One region of the Salinibacillus aidingensis genome, then DNA from elsewhere that is predicted to be linked to it. Evidence: riboswitches for the same ligand, from Rfam matches in the RefSeq annotation. Region 1 holds a riboswitch; each other region holds the start of a gene.
What was found. A riboswitch is a leader RNA that binds a small molecule or an ion and turns the genes downstream of it on or off. The one in region 1 is predicted to bind S-adenosylmethionine.

Region 1 (5,114 bases):
TGCTCTGGCTGCTTCAATTACCCCCTTATCCACCTCCTTCAGTGCAATTTCCACAAGCCTTGCATAAAATGGTGCAGCCCCAATGATAAGAGCTGGTAAAGCTGCCTTTGGTCCTCTAATTGTTCCCATCAGCCAATCTGTAAAAGGGAATAAGAGGAGGATCAATATAATAAACGGTATCGCACGAAAGACATTCACAATAGTAGCTGTAATAAAATTCAAACTCCTGTTAAGTATGCCCTGGCGATCCGTCAAAAACAGTAATAATCCAAGTAAAATTCCGAGAATCAATGTTCCAAGGACTGATATCCCTGTCATATAAAGTGTTTGATTTGTCGCGACTTTCAAATCTTCCATAACAACGTTCGGAAACAATTCTCTAAGCATTCTCTTCTACCTCCAGTTCTACCGAGGTTTGCTGTATATATTTAATAGCTTCATTCACTACTTCTTCTGGACCATCCATATGGACATACAAAGTACCATAGGCTCCATCTTTAGTCTGCGTAATGTTCCCCTGTAAAATATTGATTTCAACATTAAACCTTTTTACAAGTTTACTGATTATAGCCTGATTTGCTGTTTCACCAACAAAGTGAAGCCGGAGAACCTTGCCAGATTCATAATTCTTCACGAAATAATGAATGGGGCTCTGCTCCACCTGTTCGCCCATCACCTGCTGTACAAAACGGCGAGTCGTTTTCTCTTTCGGATGCATAAAGACCTCCAGAACCTCACCCTGCTCGATGACTTTCCCATTATCCATAACGGCAACCTGCTGACAAATCTTTTTAATGACATGCATTTCGTGTGTGATGACAATAATGGTAAGCCCAAGCTTTTGATTAATGCTCACCAGCAGATCCAAAATATCATCGGTTGTTTGCGGATCCAGCGCAGAAGTTGCTTCGTCACACAAAAGAACTTTCGGATCATTGGCAAGGGCTCTTGCAATTCCCACTCTTTGCTTTTGCCCTCCACTTAACTGTGAAGGGTAGTAATCTTCTCTGCCTGCAAGACCAACAAGCTCAATCAGCTCCTGAACCTTGCTTTTCCGTTGTTCCTTTGGTATCCCGGCAATTTCAAGTGGAAAGGCGATATTGTCAAATACAGTTCTGGACCACAGGAGATTGAAATGCTGAAAAATCATTCCAATTTTTTGTCTTTCATTACGTAATTCTTTATTACTTAAATTCGTCATGTCCTTTTCATTCATGATGATTTTGCCGTCTGTCGGCTCTTCCAAACGGTTAAGCAGACGAATAAATGTACTTTTACCGGCACCACTATAGCCGATAACTCCAAAGATTTCTCCCTGATTTATCGAAAGGTCTATGTTATCAACGGCCGTTACATCATCCCGGTTTTTACTTTTATATATTTTTGAAAGGTTTTTAATGGAAATCACTTTTACTCACCCTCTTCATGATTGCGTTTTGATTAGAACAAAGGCGGAAGCGCCCGTTTAGCGACGTACGGACTGGACTGAGCCGTAGGAGATAAAGGAAACACGACGAACCTTGTAAGTCAATGTTGACTTATCGGACGGAGGTGAAGGAAGTCTCGCTAGTCGCTGGGCGCCGGAGCCGGACGTGGCCTCATTTGTTTTTCTTATCCACAATTTGCCTATTTTATAATTTCCTAAACAATTATTAAAAAGCTTTTCCGTTCACAAGAGAACAGAAAAGCCTGGATTATCTTCTGTTCTCTTATCTGTCAAAGCTATACGCTTTGCAGGAATTGGCACCTTCTCAAACAAAACATTTTTGTCTGATGGTTGCCGGGCTTCATCAGGCCAGTCCCTCCGCCACTCGTGATAAGAGATCTATTCACTTATTCAATTAAAAATCCCTCTTCCATAAGAAGAGGGATAAACACAAACCGATTATCTCTCTTCTTATCTATCAAAGCCAGCGCTCTAACTTTGAAGGATTTGGCACCGTTTCAAATCATAGACAAAGAATGATTTGAAGGTTGCCGGGCTTCACAGGGCCAGTCCCTCCACCTCTCTTGATAAGACGAGATTCATATTTTTATTGAATAATTGATATATTAGCATAGTCTGTTAGAACCAGTCAACAGTTTTCGCTGAATATCTTTTGTTTTTTCACGTATTTATTTCCCGGGAAATCTGACATATGCTGTCATTCTTTGTCAGCTGTATACTTAAGCAGTTTCTCATACATAAATGGGACAGAATGGAATGCATAGGTTTTATCTAAAATCTGTCCTTCCTGTATAATAGCCAGACATGGAACACTTTCAATTTGATAGTTCTGCATAAAACCAGGGAACAGCGAGGCATTCATCGTATGAAAGTCTGGGAGATTTTCTATATTCTCCAGCGTCTCCAGCATTTTCCCCGCCACTTTACACGTCCCGCAAAAAGGTGTGTATAGAAAAATAAATTGCTTATATTGACTTTCCAGAATAATGGGCAAGTCTTTTTCGTTAATTTCCTGCATGATAACCATACCCCTTTAGAAAATCCGTGTGTACTTTAAGATTTGCGGATGCTAAGACAGAGGCTAATTCATGATTCGGGGTTGTTTCTACTTCCCGAAAAGAACGATCTACATATAAATGAATAGCATGGGGGAGCTCTTGTCTAAGTTGATTTCTGAGCTTATGTCCAGGATCATCTGCATCCACTAAAATATAAACTTCCTTGTCATTCAGGAAGTGTTCGTCTACAAGAGCTTCCAACCGATCCATACTTATCGTACCATTTGTGTAAAGAATCTGCAGAGGCTCGTTGATTATTTCTTTCACTTTTTTATAATCGGAACGCCCTTCGACAATGATGACTTTCTCTACCTCGATCATAACAATCACCACAACATTATATGTAATTATTAATCTTATAGATAGGAAAATTATAAGGCATTTACTGGCCGCTTATCCCCCACTTTGTCTTGTTAGGTTACCCTTAAGATTTGAAGTACGGGATTACGGACGGTTAATGCGTAATAAAAAGGCAGCGTGTGCACACTGCCTGTCTCTTTAAGCCACATATTATTCTTCTTCGTTGACCATTTTTTCATACGCTTCTGCTGACATTAATTGGTCTAACTTTGGCTCTCCGTCCGGTTCAATAACGATCATCCATGCTTTTTCGTATGGAGATTCATTAACAAATTCCGGACTATCATCCAAATCCTCATTAATCTCAACCACTTTTCCTCCTACCGGGGCATACAGCTCGGAAACGGTCTTCACAGATTCAACACTTCCGAATGGTTCATCGGCCTCTACTTCATCCCCCACTTCCGGAAGTTCCACAAATACGACGTCTCCTAATTCAGATTGAGCAAATTCCGTGATTCCTATACGAAGTTTATTCCCTTCCACTTTTACCCATTCATGTTCTTCTGAATAGTATAGATCCTTTGGTAAACTCATTCTATTCCCTCCAATTTATTCCTATATTATGAATTCCATGCTTGTTCAAATGAATCTTCTTTAAAACCTACCGTAACCTGGTCACCATCTGTAACAATTGGCCTTTTGATTAGCATTCCATCTGATGCCAGCCAATCAATCATTTCTTCATTCGTTGCCTCTTTTATCTTATCTTTTAAACCGAGTTCACGATACTTTTTTCCACTTGTATTAAAGAATTTCTTAGTAGGAAGACCGCTTTTCTCGACAAGAGATGCAAGCTCCTCTTTTGATGGTGGATTGTCGACGATATGTATGGATTCATAATCAATCTTATGTTCGTCCAGCCACTTAAGGGCCTTTTTACAAGTCCCGCATTTCGGATACTGATATACTTTTAAGGACATCGTTTTACCCCCTCCAGCTCAATTATCAATATTTTAACATATTCCTGCTCCCATTATCACCTTTCATGAATCAAAAGCGAGAGCGCCCGTTGGTCCAAGTCCATTGCCAGAGACCTAACAAAAAACAGACCCTTTACTTTTAGGGTAAAGGGTCCGTTTATCAGTCAAACAAAGCTTATACGGTATACTTCTCTTCATTAATGGCTGTTTCTGCAATTTCACGTTTCTTTGCAATGACATTCGTAGGGTCATGACGGGTAAGCTTTCTTAAGGCAGATAGCATCATGCGCAGCTGATCCCCTGTTTCACTGGCTACTAATGTTTCTTTTGCATGAGCTTCGATACGGTTAAATGCTTCCTGAGTAAAGACCTGTGTATATAGAAGCTTTTGCTTATTTTGTTCTTCACCTGTATTATTGATCGCTTTTTCCGTACGTAAAATGGCTGATTCCATATTATAGATTTCAGCAGCCATATTCGCAATATTGGCAAGTATTTCCTGTTCATTTTCCAACTTCTCGCCATACTTCTGAGCTGCAACACCTGCTGCAAGCAAGCCAATTTTCTTAGCATTCGTTAATAGATATTTTTCCTGTTCAAGTGTCTCATCGCCTACTTGCTCCGGCATCATCATCATAATTTCTTCCTGAAGGGCGGTTGCCTTTTGTAATAGAGGAAGTTCGCCTTTCATCGCTTTCTTTAATAATGTGCCTGGAACAATTAGACGATTAATTTCATTCGTACCTTCAAAAATACGGTTTATACGAGAATCACGATAGGCACGCTCAACTTCATATTCCTGCATAAATCCATAACCACCATGAATCTGTACCGCTTCATCCACCACATAATCAAGTAATTCTGTTGCACTATACTTGGTCATGGAACATTCGATGGCATATTCAGCTATGCTTTTCGCAACTTCCCCACCATCATTTAATTCTTCCTGAGAAAGATTTCCTAAGCGCTGTTCAAACAGACCCACTGTGCGATATACTGCACTTTCATTAGCATAAATTTCGGAAGCCATTGTACCGAACTTTTCCTTAGTTAGTGAAAACCCTGAAATAGGTGTCTTAAATTGTTTACGCTCATTCGCATATTTAACCGCTACTTCAAAGGCACGCTTGGATCCACCTACACCACCTATGGCAAGCTTATAACGACCAACGTTCAGGATGTTAAAGGCAATCACATGTCCGCGTCCAATTTCACCAAGTACATTTTCCACTGGAACTTCTGCATCCTCTAAAATGAGTGTACGGGTAGAGGAAGATTTGATCCCCATCTTTTTTTCCTCTGGTCCAGTAGACACACCAGGGAATT
Region 2 (5,114 bases), 1.3 Mb from region 1:
GCATCCATATAGGCGAGGAGAAGAACCAGCCCGAAAAACAAGCCCAGCATCGCCTCATGCGGAATACGCTTAAAGACAAAGCGGCAAATCTGCACCGCATACTTCACCGTTACAAAATACGTAATCAAAATCGCAATTCCGGCACCAATAATTGTCGCCCAAAAAAATTCAGACATTGATAAGATATGATGCAAATTATGGTCCTGTGTAAAAACTGGTGGTGCATTAAACAGTGCATGTCCAGGTCCAATAGCTGTTGGCGATAATGGAATGCCAAGTGCAATTAGTGGAATTAAAGTCCCGCTAATATAAGCCGCATTTGTTAAAGCATCCATCGATGAAATGGCACGTGCAGCCTTTTTGACCGGATCCTTAATCTTACTTGCCACAACCTCACCAATCATAATGGTCATACCCACAGGACTTAAGAAAAAGGTCCCCACACCTAATATGGAAGAAAAGAAGCTTGAAACCGTCTCATTTTTTGTCAGAATACGAAACGGATTCGGAAACCCCTTAATTTTTTTGCTGATTTTAAAGGAAATCTTCTTTGTATCGTGACGCGTTAATTTTGAACGTAAGTCACCATTTAACAATTCAAATAGGGTTAATATCACAGGACCAATAGTAATTCCTAAGAAAAAGGAGATAAATACCGTCGTATCCTCAGGAACAATCCCGACTCCCCAATATAAGTGACGCAGCCCTTGAATTAACAGAGCAAGCGGCAATATAGATACTAAGGCAAGCCACTTATTTTTAGTCATTAAGGCTAAAAAGATAGCTCCAAAAAAGAAAATGGGATCGGTATACTCCTTAATAACCTCCGAAAATTCGGAAAGAACATTTGCCAAAGCAAAACTGATAGGAATCGATACAATCGTTCCAATCACCGAGCCGGAAGCCATTTTTCTAATACTGGTATCCGCCAGTCCGTGTTTCTTCAAGACGAGGGCATGTTCTACCATTGGTGCCGACATCACCCCGCCTGGAATACCGGCAACAGCAACCGGAATCGAATCAGTTAATTTCTTGGCTACAATCGCTGCCATGAAGAACGTTAAAATAATCACAGGTTCAAATCCAGCCAGAACTAAAACAAGAGTTACGGGTGCTAAGACAGCTGTTTCATCTGTACCAGGTGCCACTCCGATTAATGTATAGAGTACAGATGCAATTCCAGCAACGAGCACCATCTGTAAAATTAAACTAATATCCATCATTGATCCTCTTCCCTTATCTCTTCAAATGTACGTTTTGGTTTAATAATAAAACTGCTGATGATAAATCCAAGCACGGCACCTGCCAGTCCATAAAATAAAGGTTCAGAGGCATTGTTTGGAGCAAGAAAATATCCTCCCAATGCTCCAGCCCCACAGATAAGAAGGGCAAGCCCTAAATCCTTTATATGTACAAGATCTTCCCATACTTCTATATTCTGCGGTTCATGGTTATGCTTTTTATTTCCTTTAGTCATACAAAAACCCCATCCTGTCAATTTGCATACGCTCAACTCCTCTATTATACACTCGTTTTTAGCCTGCGGTGGAAAAACCATTCATATTCATCGGCAACACCCCTGTTTGTCCACCTGTAAACAGCTGATTTACCTAAATGAAAAAGTACTCCTTATAGATGATAACTTTTTTTTGGCCAGAAAAAAAGAATGGTGCTTTTTTATTTACTATTGTTTATTTTCAAACGACTCCGCTCCTGGTGCTTTTTGTGGAAATTTTTTATAAAGTGTTGCCTTTCTGAATCATTTATTATATATTGATAGAAAGTTCTTAAGACAACTCCATAACGTACTTTTCTTATCCAGAGAGGTTGAGGGACTGGCCCGATGACACCTCAGCAACCAGCCTGTAACAGGCCCGGTGCTAATTCCAGTAAGGTAGTAGAATACCTTAAAGATAAGAAGAATGTTCCGTTGACAAAAAGAGCCTTCTTCTTATGAAGGCTCTTTTTTATTAAATTTTATGAAAGAAGGGATTTTCATGGTTCAAAGTCAAATAACACAATCAAAAACAAGGGTAAACCCTCCATTTCGGGCTGATCACGTCGGCAGTCTATTAAGGTCCGAGCGAATTAAACAGGGACGAATTCAAAAGGAAAAAGGTGAAATAAGCGCCGAACGTTTGAAAGAGATTGAAGACCAGGAAATCGCACGGATTGTAGAAAAGCAGAAGGAAATTGGCTTACAGGCCGTAACGGATGGAGAATTCCGCCGGGCCTGGTGGCATTTTGACTTCCTTGAAGGTCTGGATGGTGTAGAGGGCTATAATACGGGAGAAGGCATTCAGTTCCATGGAACCAAAACAAAAGCTCACGGCGTAAAAATTACTGACAGCATCGATTTCAGTGATCATCCAATGCTTGACCATTATAAATACGTACATAGTCTGGCCGGCAGCCACACCGCCAAAATGACGATTCCAAGCCCAAATATGCTTTGGTTCAGGGGAAAAAATAACACCCATTTTTACAAGGATGACGACGCTTTATTAACGGATTTAACCAAAGCTTATCAGAAAGCGATTCAGGCCTTCTACGATGCTGGCTGCCGTTATTTACAGCTGGATGATACGTCATGGTCCCTGTTTTTTAATGAAAAAGGCCGTGAAATGATTCGCTCACGTGGTCAGGAACCTGAGGAATTACAAAAGTACTTCGCCAAAACCATTAATAATTCCATCGCAAATCGCCCGGATGACCTACAGATTACCATGCACATTTGCCGTGGCAATTTCCAGTCCACCTGGGCTTCATCTGGAAGCTATGATGCCGCCTCTGAAACGATTTTTGGCGGACTCGATGTTGATGGGCTATTTTTAGAATATGACGATGAACGTTCAGGAGGATTTGATCCCCTGCGTTTTGTCCACCGCAATGATTTAAAGTTGGTACTTGGACTGATTACATCAAAATCCGGTAAGCTTGAGGAAGCAGACGACGTAAAACGCAGAATTGAACAGGCAGGTAAATATGTAAACCTTGACCAATTGTGTCTGAGTCCACAATGCGGGTTTGCATCGACAGAAGAAGGAAACCTGCTCACAGAGGAAGAACAATGGAATAAGCTCCGTCATGTCATTCAGATTGCTGAAGATGTGTGGAAATAGCAAGGTAAATTCGGAAAAGCGGAGGCGGCCGTTTAGGCCCGACGGCATAAGCAGAATATCCGGAGTGGCCGCTTTTGGCCATGGAGGGTATTCTGCTTATGACCGCTTGGGCCTGGGAGCCGCAGCTGGACATTAGAAGAGCGGAGGCGACTGATCAGGTCATGCGGGATAAGACGAAGACATGGAGTGGCATGGTTTTGGCCACGCAATGGCTTTGGCTTATATCCGCCTTGACCTAGGAGCCGCAGCTGGACAAGCGTGTGCTTCCGCTTTTTTTGCCTATTCTAATCCTCCCTTTTCTCCACAAATAACAGGATAAAAGTTGCTAAAGGACCGAGGAATAACGATAGTAAAAACCAGTTTAGACCCGTACGATTTTTTCCTTGCGCCAGCCCGGCATTAATCAAGGCTAGTGTACCCCATCCTACTACAAATTCATTTTCCATCTTTTAACACCTGCCATATAAGAACTAAAGGTTTCATCGTTAATTTGAGTATACATTATGAGAAACATCTTGTCTGCAGCACCTGTCTCTATGGCCGTCATCCTGATCAGTCCTCTTCACCTTTCGATTATGATTTATAAGCGAATGGTTATGATATGTACTGTATGAGGTCATCAACTTGAAGGAAAGGCTGATTCTGTTGTCCAAAATCAGAAGAAAAAAAGTCCTTAAAGAGATTATGCAAATCTTTATGATCACCATTGGAGCCATCATTGCAAGTATAGGTCTGGAATTATTTCTCGTTCCCAATGACATTTTGGACGGTGGAGTCATCGGACTATCGATTATTGCAGGTGCGATTACCAATTATCAGATGAGTGTGTTTATCATTTTATTTAATATTCCTTTTTTATTGATTGGCTTTCGCCGCATGGGAAGGAAATTTACGATGCATACACTGTATGGGATTGTTGTCCTCTCGATTTTCACGGCCATTATGCATCAATTCGAGCCTGTTACGGACGACTTATTCTTAGCCACGATTGTCGGCGCGGTGATTCTTGGAACAGGCGTCGGACTGGTGATTCGTACCGGCGGGGCACTGGATGGAACGGAAATTATCGCGATTTTATTCAGTAAGGAACGCCCGGTATCTGTAGGACAGCTGGTTATGATTATGAATTTTTTCATTTTTATTTTGGCTGCTTTACTTGTCTTCAGCTGGGAAACGGCTATGTATTCCATCATTACTTATTACATCGCCTTTAAAATGATTGATGTCGTTGTTGAAGGTATGGAGGAGCTCAAGTCTGTAACGATTATTTCCGACGTTCCGGATGAATTGGCAGATTCACTCATTCAGCAGTTGGGGCGTGGAATCACCTTTTTTCATGGAGAAGGGGTTTATACAAATGATCCCAAAAAGATCATTTACACCGTTGTCACCCGTATTGAATTGTCAATCGTTCGAAGCATTGCAAATGACATTGATCCTGAAGCGCTCATCGCCATTGAAAATGTAGCAGACGTCTCAGGAAGTAATTTCAAAAAAAGCACTCAATGAAAAACCTAACGGGTTCGGTTTTGGAGTGCAAAACACTAAAAACAATGTGAATAGACCCTTAAATGGTTAGGAATTAACACTGAAAATGACATATAAATTAACACTGAAAATGACATATAAATTAACAGTAAATTTAACACAATAAAAAGGAGCTTGGACAATCAAGCTCCTTTTCCTATGAATTTAAATGGCTTCTTCTTCAACTAAAGCCCTCGTTTGTGGAACAAAGCAATTTCACTCTCACTTTGATGACAAAGGAATAATACCTGAACTTATCAATAATCTTCCTTTGCACAACAATTCTCCCTTAAAGCCTATTTTATGTAATAACAAAAAAGATATTACCGCACCGCTTGTTCAACAATCGTGCCCTTTACTTTAATTGGAATGATAAAAGGGTTGTTATTTTACATCTTGTACTTCACAACCGAACCCGTTATAAAAAACCTGCAGGACTTCATTAAGGTCCTGCAGGTTTTTTAT
Region 3 (5,114 bases), 1.3 Mb from region 1:
AAGAAGACCGCTTCCAGTATAGGCGGAAGCGGAACTACTTCCCTGGAGGTAATTAACGTACCCATTAAATCTTTCGGGATTAACTCATAATGATACGTCAAAGCAGCAACATATATCGGTGTCACCAGAATGGAGAAGATAACTGAAAAGAAACGGATAATTCGAAAAGCAGAGGCAATAAAAGGATTTAAAAAGTAGTCCTCAAATGATATAAAAAACTCAGTAAGATTGGCTGGTGCAATTAAGACATGGGGAGACCCGTCAGCCATGATGACGATTTTGCCCTCAGCCAAAACAGCTGCAGTGCGATCAGGTCTTTCTGTATCCAGCAACTGTGGAAATGGAGATTTTGGATTGTCGGCAATGATTTGTGTAATGTAGGAACTATCAATAAGGTGGTCAATATCGATATCTTCTACACGCTGCATGACTGTGTTGATGTTTTCCTCATTGGCTATTCCTTCAATATATAGCACCGCCACCTTTGACTTGGTCAATCTTCCAACCTTTACTTCCTTGATCATTAACTCCGGGATCGGTAAATGATGACGGACCAGATTTAAATTCGTGTCAATGGATTCGATAAATGCTTCCTTTGGTCCAATAACAGAAAATTCAACTTCTGGTACCGATACATTTCTCGTCTTCTTTAAAGGGGCATTGATGAGCAGACCCTGCTGATCATACTCATCCAGCCGGATCAGAATATAACCTCTTAACAATTTCGTTTGCATTTTTTTAACATCTTTTGTTGTCAGTACCTTTTCCACTGGAATGGATTCTTTAATCTCTTCCAGGGAATAATGCTTATACTCCTGTATATTTTCCAAAATATCTCTGTGAAGAATTTCTGTATCAATCAATGATTTATAAAAGGAAATCCAAATCTTCTGTTTTTTTATTGGCTCCTTAAAGTGCAAAAAATCATTCGATGTATTGCAGATATCTATGAGTTCAATAATATTTGAAGGCTCCAGGAGTGTATTGGATTGTTTTTTCTGTGCTGATTTCTTTTTCCCGAATAGTTTCATTGGCCAATCCTCACATTTTCCATCAGAATTCTGCAGTGGGTTGCTCTTCATATTTTGCCTGAACATGGCAGATTTATTCTTCAATGGTAAATGACAAAAAGAAAAGGCCACCTTCAATTTTTGAAGATAGCCTTTTTCTTTTACGCGTAAGCCTTTTGCCTGGCCTGATTCAGTTTTTCTCCCAAATATTTCGCCACTTCCAGCATTCCATATTGCTCTGCAACGGACTCTGCATCACTGTTGTAATTGGTATTGGTATTGATATCATAGGTATACAGATTTCCGCTTTTATCTTTAATAAACTCAATACCTGCTACCTGTATATTGTTGGCTGAAAGCACCTGCTCATATTGCTGCAAAACAGGGTGATCGAAGCCCTTTTGAATTTGGAACTTCGTCGGGGATGCCGGTTCTTCCCCTGCCGGACAGAATAAATCATCAATCGTGCAGGCATCGGCCGGACAAAGCTCAAAGCCCTCTGAAGTATCGACACGTACCGCATATAAAAACCTGCCACCAACAAATTCACAGCGGGTAATAAAGGATTCTGGTGATTCGATATATTCCTGAATCAGTGTAATACCGTCCACTGGCTCCTCAAAATCCTCACCTTCCACATATTCTTTCAATGCATCCACAGATTGAAAGAGCTGGACGCCAAGACCCTTTCCGGCACGGTTATGCTTGGTAATGAATTTCTGTCCTTCAAATGCCTCCGCCTTCCTGATTAACTCTTCTTTTCCAACCGCTGCGATGGTTTTGGGTGTTCGAACCCCGTGTTTTTCAAGCTCCAAATACTGAAGCACCTTGCTAACCTCTAATTGTAAGGCACGACTCCCATTTATGACCGTGCGTCCATAGGCTTCAAGCCATCCTATCACCGCGCTGGCCAGTTCAGGTGAATAACGATTTCCTCTCGTATGCGAGGAAGCACTCATCCGGTTATAAAAGATGCCCTCAGGGGGTTCCTCGGTCAAATCAATGGACCCGTGATCAAGCAGCCAGTCTTCATAGGGAATCTCCAACTCTTCCAATCTCTTAAATAAATGCTCCGTCCATTCTTCATTTTCATGGATGACATACACCTTACTCATCTAAACACTCCTTAAGATTAGTTTTGAACCTTTGCCCGTAATTCTTCTACCAGTGGCATAACCTGATTGGAAAATCGCTTCAGTTCCTCTAATTGCGGTGAACACTGTAATAACAGTAAGTCTACTCCGGCTTGCTCGTATTCTAAAATTCTCTCGGCAATCTGATCAGGAGTTCCGACAAGATTAGGCCGTAACCCACGATTGGAAACCGAATAATCCTGCAACTGAATCCTTTGCTCAAGCTCGGATTTGGAAGTGAAATCTTTAAAGCCTGCATATCCGCTCATATCCTCAACGGTCGTAATCCGTTCCAGTTCCTTCAGTGCCTCTTCTTCAGTATCCCGGCAAATGACATATGCTGCCATCCCAAATGATTGCAAGGGCTCCTTCCCTGCTGCTGTTCTGCGATTTTTCATATCCTGAATTTTACTGGCGACCTCATCTACCGTTCCTCCATGCATGACATACGCATCGCAGGCTGAGGAAATCACCTGCTTGCCTTTTTCACTCTCTCCCCCTGCATAAAGGACAGGGTTCGGCTTTTGCACAGGTTTAGGGGCCAGTTTCGCATCCTCTACCTGATAGAAGTCCCCATTATAGGAAAACGAATCTTCCGTCCACATTCCTTTAAGAATATCAAGAAATTCAGTTGTCCGGTCATAGCGTTCATCGTGTCTCGTGAAAGCCCCGCCGTATTGTCTGGACTCCCCTTCCCACCAGCCGGACACGATATTTAACGTAAAACGCCCCTTACTGATGTGATCAATATTGGCCGCCTGTTTTGCGGTCACTGCCGGATGATGAAACCCTGGCCGGACAGCCGTCATAATTTCGATTTTTTCCGTCACAGCAGCCAATGCCGCAGCTGTCGTCCAGGCTTCCAGTGAATCGTGCTCAATTCCTTTAATATCATTTAAATATAACTCAGCGATTAAGGTTGTATCATATCCCCACTTCTCTGCTGACTGAATCACTTCTTTTGCATAATCATAGGTAGGCGGCATCTGTTCATCCTTTACATTTCGAAGCCAGCCTCCAAAAATCGGTAACCAGAATCCATATTTCATGTTCTCCACTCCCTGTTGTGTTGTTATGTAAAAAATCAAAGGCGGAAGCGCCCGTTTAGCGACGTACGGACTGAACTGAACCGTAGGAGATAAAGGAAACACGACGAACAGCGTGAGTCGATGTTGACTTATCGGACGGAGGTGAAGGAAGTCACGCTAGTCGCTGGGCGCTGGAGCCGGACGTGGCCTCTCTTGTTTTCTAATCCACAAATAGCTTTTTTTATGATTTGCTGGATAAGAAAAAACTCTCTTCCAATAAGAAGAGAGTTGAAACCACTGTAATCGACTCGTCCTCTTATCTTTCAAGCACACTGACTTGATGGATTTGGCACAGTATTCTTTCAAAAAAGAACCTGCTGCCGAGGCTTCCAAGGGCCATTTCCCTCCACCTCTCTGGATAAGATTCCTATATAAAATTGTTAGAAAAATCATAAATCATAAAAGAAAAAATGTCAACCATACCAATTGGATTACTTCCCTAAAAGGAGTGAAAATTTTACCCCATTTCTTTTTAATATCATTAGAAATCAGGAGACAGCCGCTTACCCAAAAAAGCTTTTAAACGACTGCACCGTAGCTTCTCTGTTGATGGCTGCAATGGATGTAGTCAGTGGAATTCCTTTAGGACAGGATTGAACACAATTTTGCGAGTTTCCGCATTCTTCAAGTCCACCTTCTCCCATAAAGGCTTCCAAACGCTCTTCTTTATTCATTTCGCCTGTGGGATGTACATTTTTCAGACGAATCTGTGCAAATACGAAAGGTCCTAAAAAGTCAGTTTTTTCGTTCACGTTTGGACAGGCTTCAAGACAAACCCCACACGTGAAGCATTTGGATAACTCATAGGCCCATTGTCGGGTATTTTCATTCATGCGTGGACCCGGACCAATGTCATAGGTTCCATCAATCGGAATCCATGCCTTTACACGCTTTAACGCATCAAACATTTTCCCACGGTCGATAAATAAATCCCTTATAACCGGAAAGGTAGTCATTGGGGCAAGGGTAATCGGCTGCTCCAGCTGGTCAACCAATGTTGAACAGGCCTGTCTGGGCTTGCCATTAATCAGCATGGAGCAGGCCCCGCAAACCTCCTCTAAACAATTCATATCCCATTGCACAGGAGTGGTTTGCTTCCCATCCTTTGTCACCGGATTTTGCCGGATTTCCATCAGAACAGAAATAATGTTCATATTGGATCGATAAGGAATGGAAAACGTTTCTTCATAGGGCTCTGACTCAGGATGATCCTGACGGGTAATCCTGACCTCAATGTTATCCATGTCGCTTCCTCCTTGCAGAAAAAGTCGGTTTCACCAGCAAGAGAGGTAAATCGGCTTACTCGTGCCAGGTGCTTCCATCGTGGTCAACATCCAGATTTAAAGGTTCAATCCCTGCTTCTCTCCAGGCTTCCCATAACTCTTCAACCTGACGCTGTGAGCGAACAAACGCGATGCCACAATCTCCGCCACCTGCACCAGAGGATTTACCACTTCCTCCTATTTGCTCCGCTAACTCGGATAAACTTGCCAATATTGGTGTTTCTATTAGCATACCCACTTCTTTTCCTAATTTTACAAGGATGGCGCGATTTTTCTTTAAACTCTGTAAGGACAATGGAAGGTCATTTTCGTCAAAACCTCTGACCAGTCCTTTTACCGCCTCATGGCTTTCTTCCACGAAGGTATGGTAAATGTTTCGATGTTCCTGCTGTCCATGCTTCAGCTGTTTGATCATCGGCCCTGTTGAAGCCGCTTTTCCGGTCCACCCGGTACAGAGGCGAAGTCCATCGGGCGGATTTATAGAGCGAATGGATAAATACGGCCATGGCTGATCAACCAGAGCCCTGACAGAGGTCTGCTGCATTTGATCAAGGAGCCAGTCTGCCTGAAAAGCAGAATACTCGAGCCATCCCCCATAGG

Region 2: it holds a riboswitch for S-adenosylmethionine, as region 1 does, so the genes downstream of both, ACZ5OK_RS06520 (5-methyltetrahydropteroyltriglutamate--homocysteine S-methyltransferase) here and ACZ5OK_RS13385 (methionine ABC transporter ATP-binding protein) in region 1, are expected to answer to the same signal.
Region 3: it holds a riboswitch for S-adenosylmethionine, as region 1 does, so the genes downstream of both, ACZ5OK_RS06555 (LLM class flavin-dependent oxidoreductase) here and ACZ5OK_RS13385 (methionine ABC transporter ATP-binding protein) in region 1, are expected to answer to the same signal.

What each region holds. Positions count from the first base shown of each region.
Region 1 is NZ_AP043759.1:2,509,133-2,514,246, forward strand. It holds gene ACZ5OK_RS13380 (methionine ABC transporter permease) at 1-387, opposite strand, end outside; gene ACZ5OK_RS13385 (methionine ABC transporter ATP-binding protein) at 380-1,408, opposite strand; SAM riboswitch class I at 1,707-1,823, opposite strand; SAM riboswitch class I at 1,895-2,020, opposite strand; gene ACZ5OK_RS13390 (thioredoxin family protein) at 2,145-2,465, opposite strand; gene ACZ5OK_RS13395 (toprim domain-containing protein) at 2,452-2,826, opposite strand; gene gcvH (glycine cleavage system protein GcvH) at 3,016-3,402, opposite strand; gene ACZ5OK_RS13405 (arsenate reductase family protein) at 3,429-3,788, opposite strand; gene ACZ5OK_RS13410 (acyl-CoA dehydrogenase family protein) at 3,964-5,114, opposite strand, start outside.
Region 2 is NZ_AP043759.1:1,189,100-1,194,213, reverse strand. It holds gene ACZ5OK_RS06530 (tripartite tricarboxylate transporter permease) at 1-1,220, opposite strand, end outside; gene ACZ5OK_RS06525 (hypothetical protein) at 1,220-1,477, opposite strand; SAM riboswitch class I at 1,812-1,920, shown strand; gene ACZ5OK_RS06520 (5-methyltetrahydropteroyltriglutamate--homocysteine S-methyltransferase) at 1,998-3,122, shown strand; gene ACZ5OK_RS06515 (hypothetical protein) at 3,407-3,568, opposite strand; gene ACZ5OK_RS06510 (YitT family protein) at 3,807-4,631, shown strand; gene ACZ5OK_RS06505 (hypothetical protein) at 4,819-5,013, shown strand.
Region 3 is NZ_AP043759.1:1,197,069-1,202,182, reverse strand. It holds gene ACZ5OK_RS06565 (spore germination protein) at 1-1,031, opposite strand, end outside; gene ACZ5OK_RS06560 (ATP-grasp domain-containing protein) at 1,172-2,125, opposite strand; gene ACZ5OK_RS06555 (LLM class flavin-dependent oxidoreductase) at 2,143-3,192, opposite strand; SAM riboswitch class I at 3,485-3,596, opposite strand; gene sdhB (succinate dehydrogenase iron-sulfur subunit) at 3,735-4,475, opposite strand; gene ACZ5OK_RS06545 (phosphomevalonate kinase) at 4,531-5,114, opposite strand, start outside.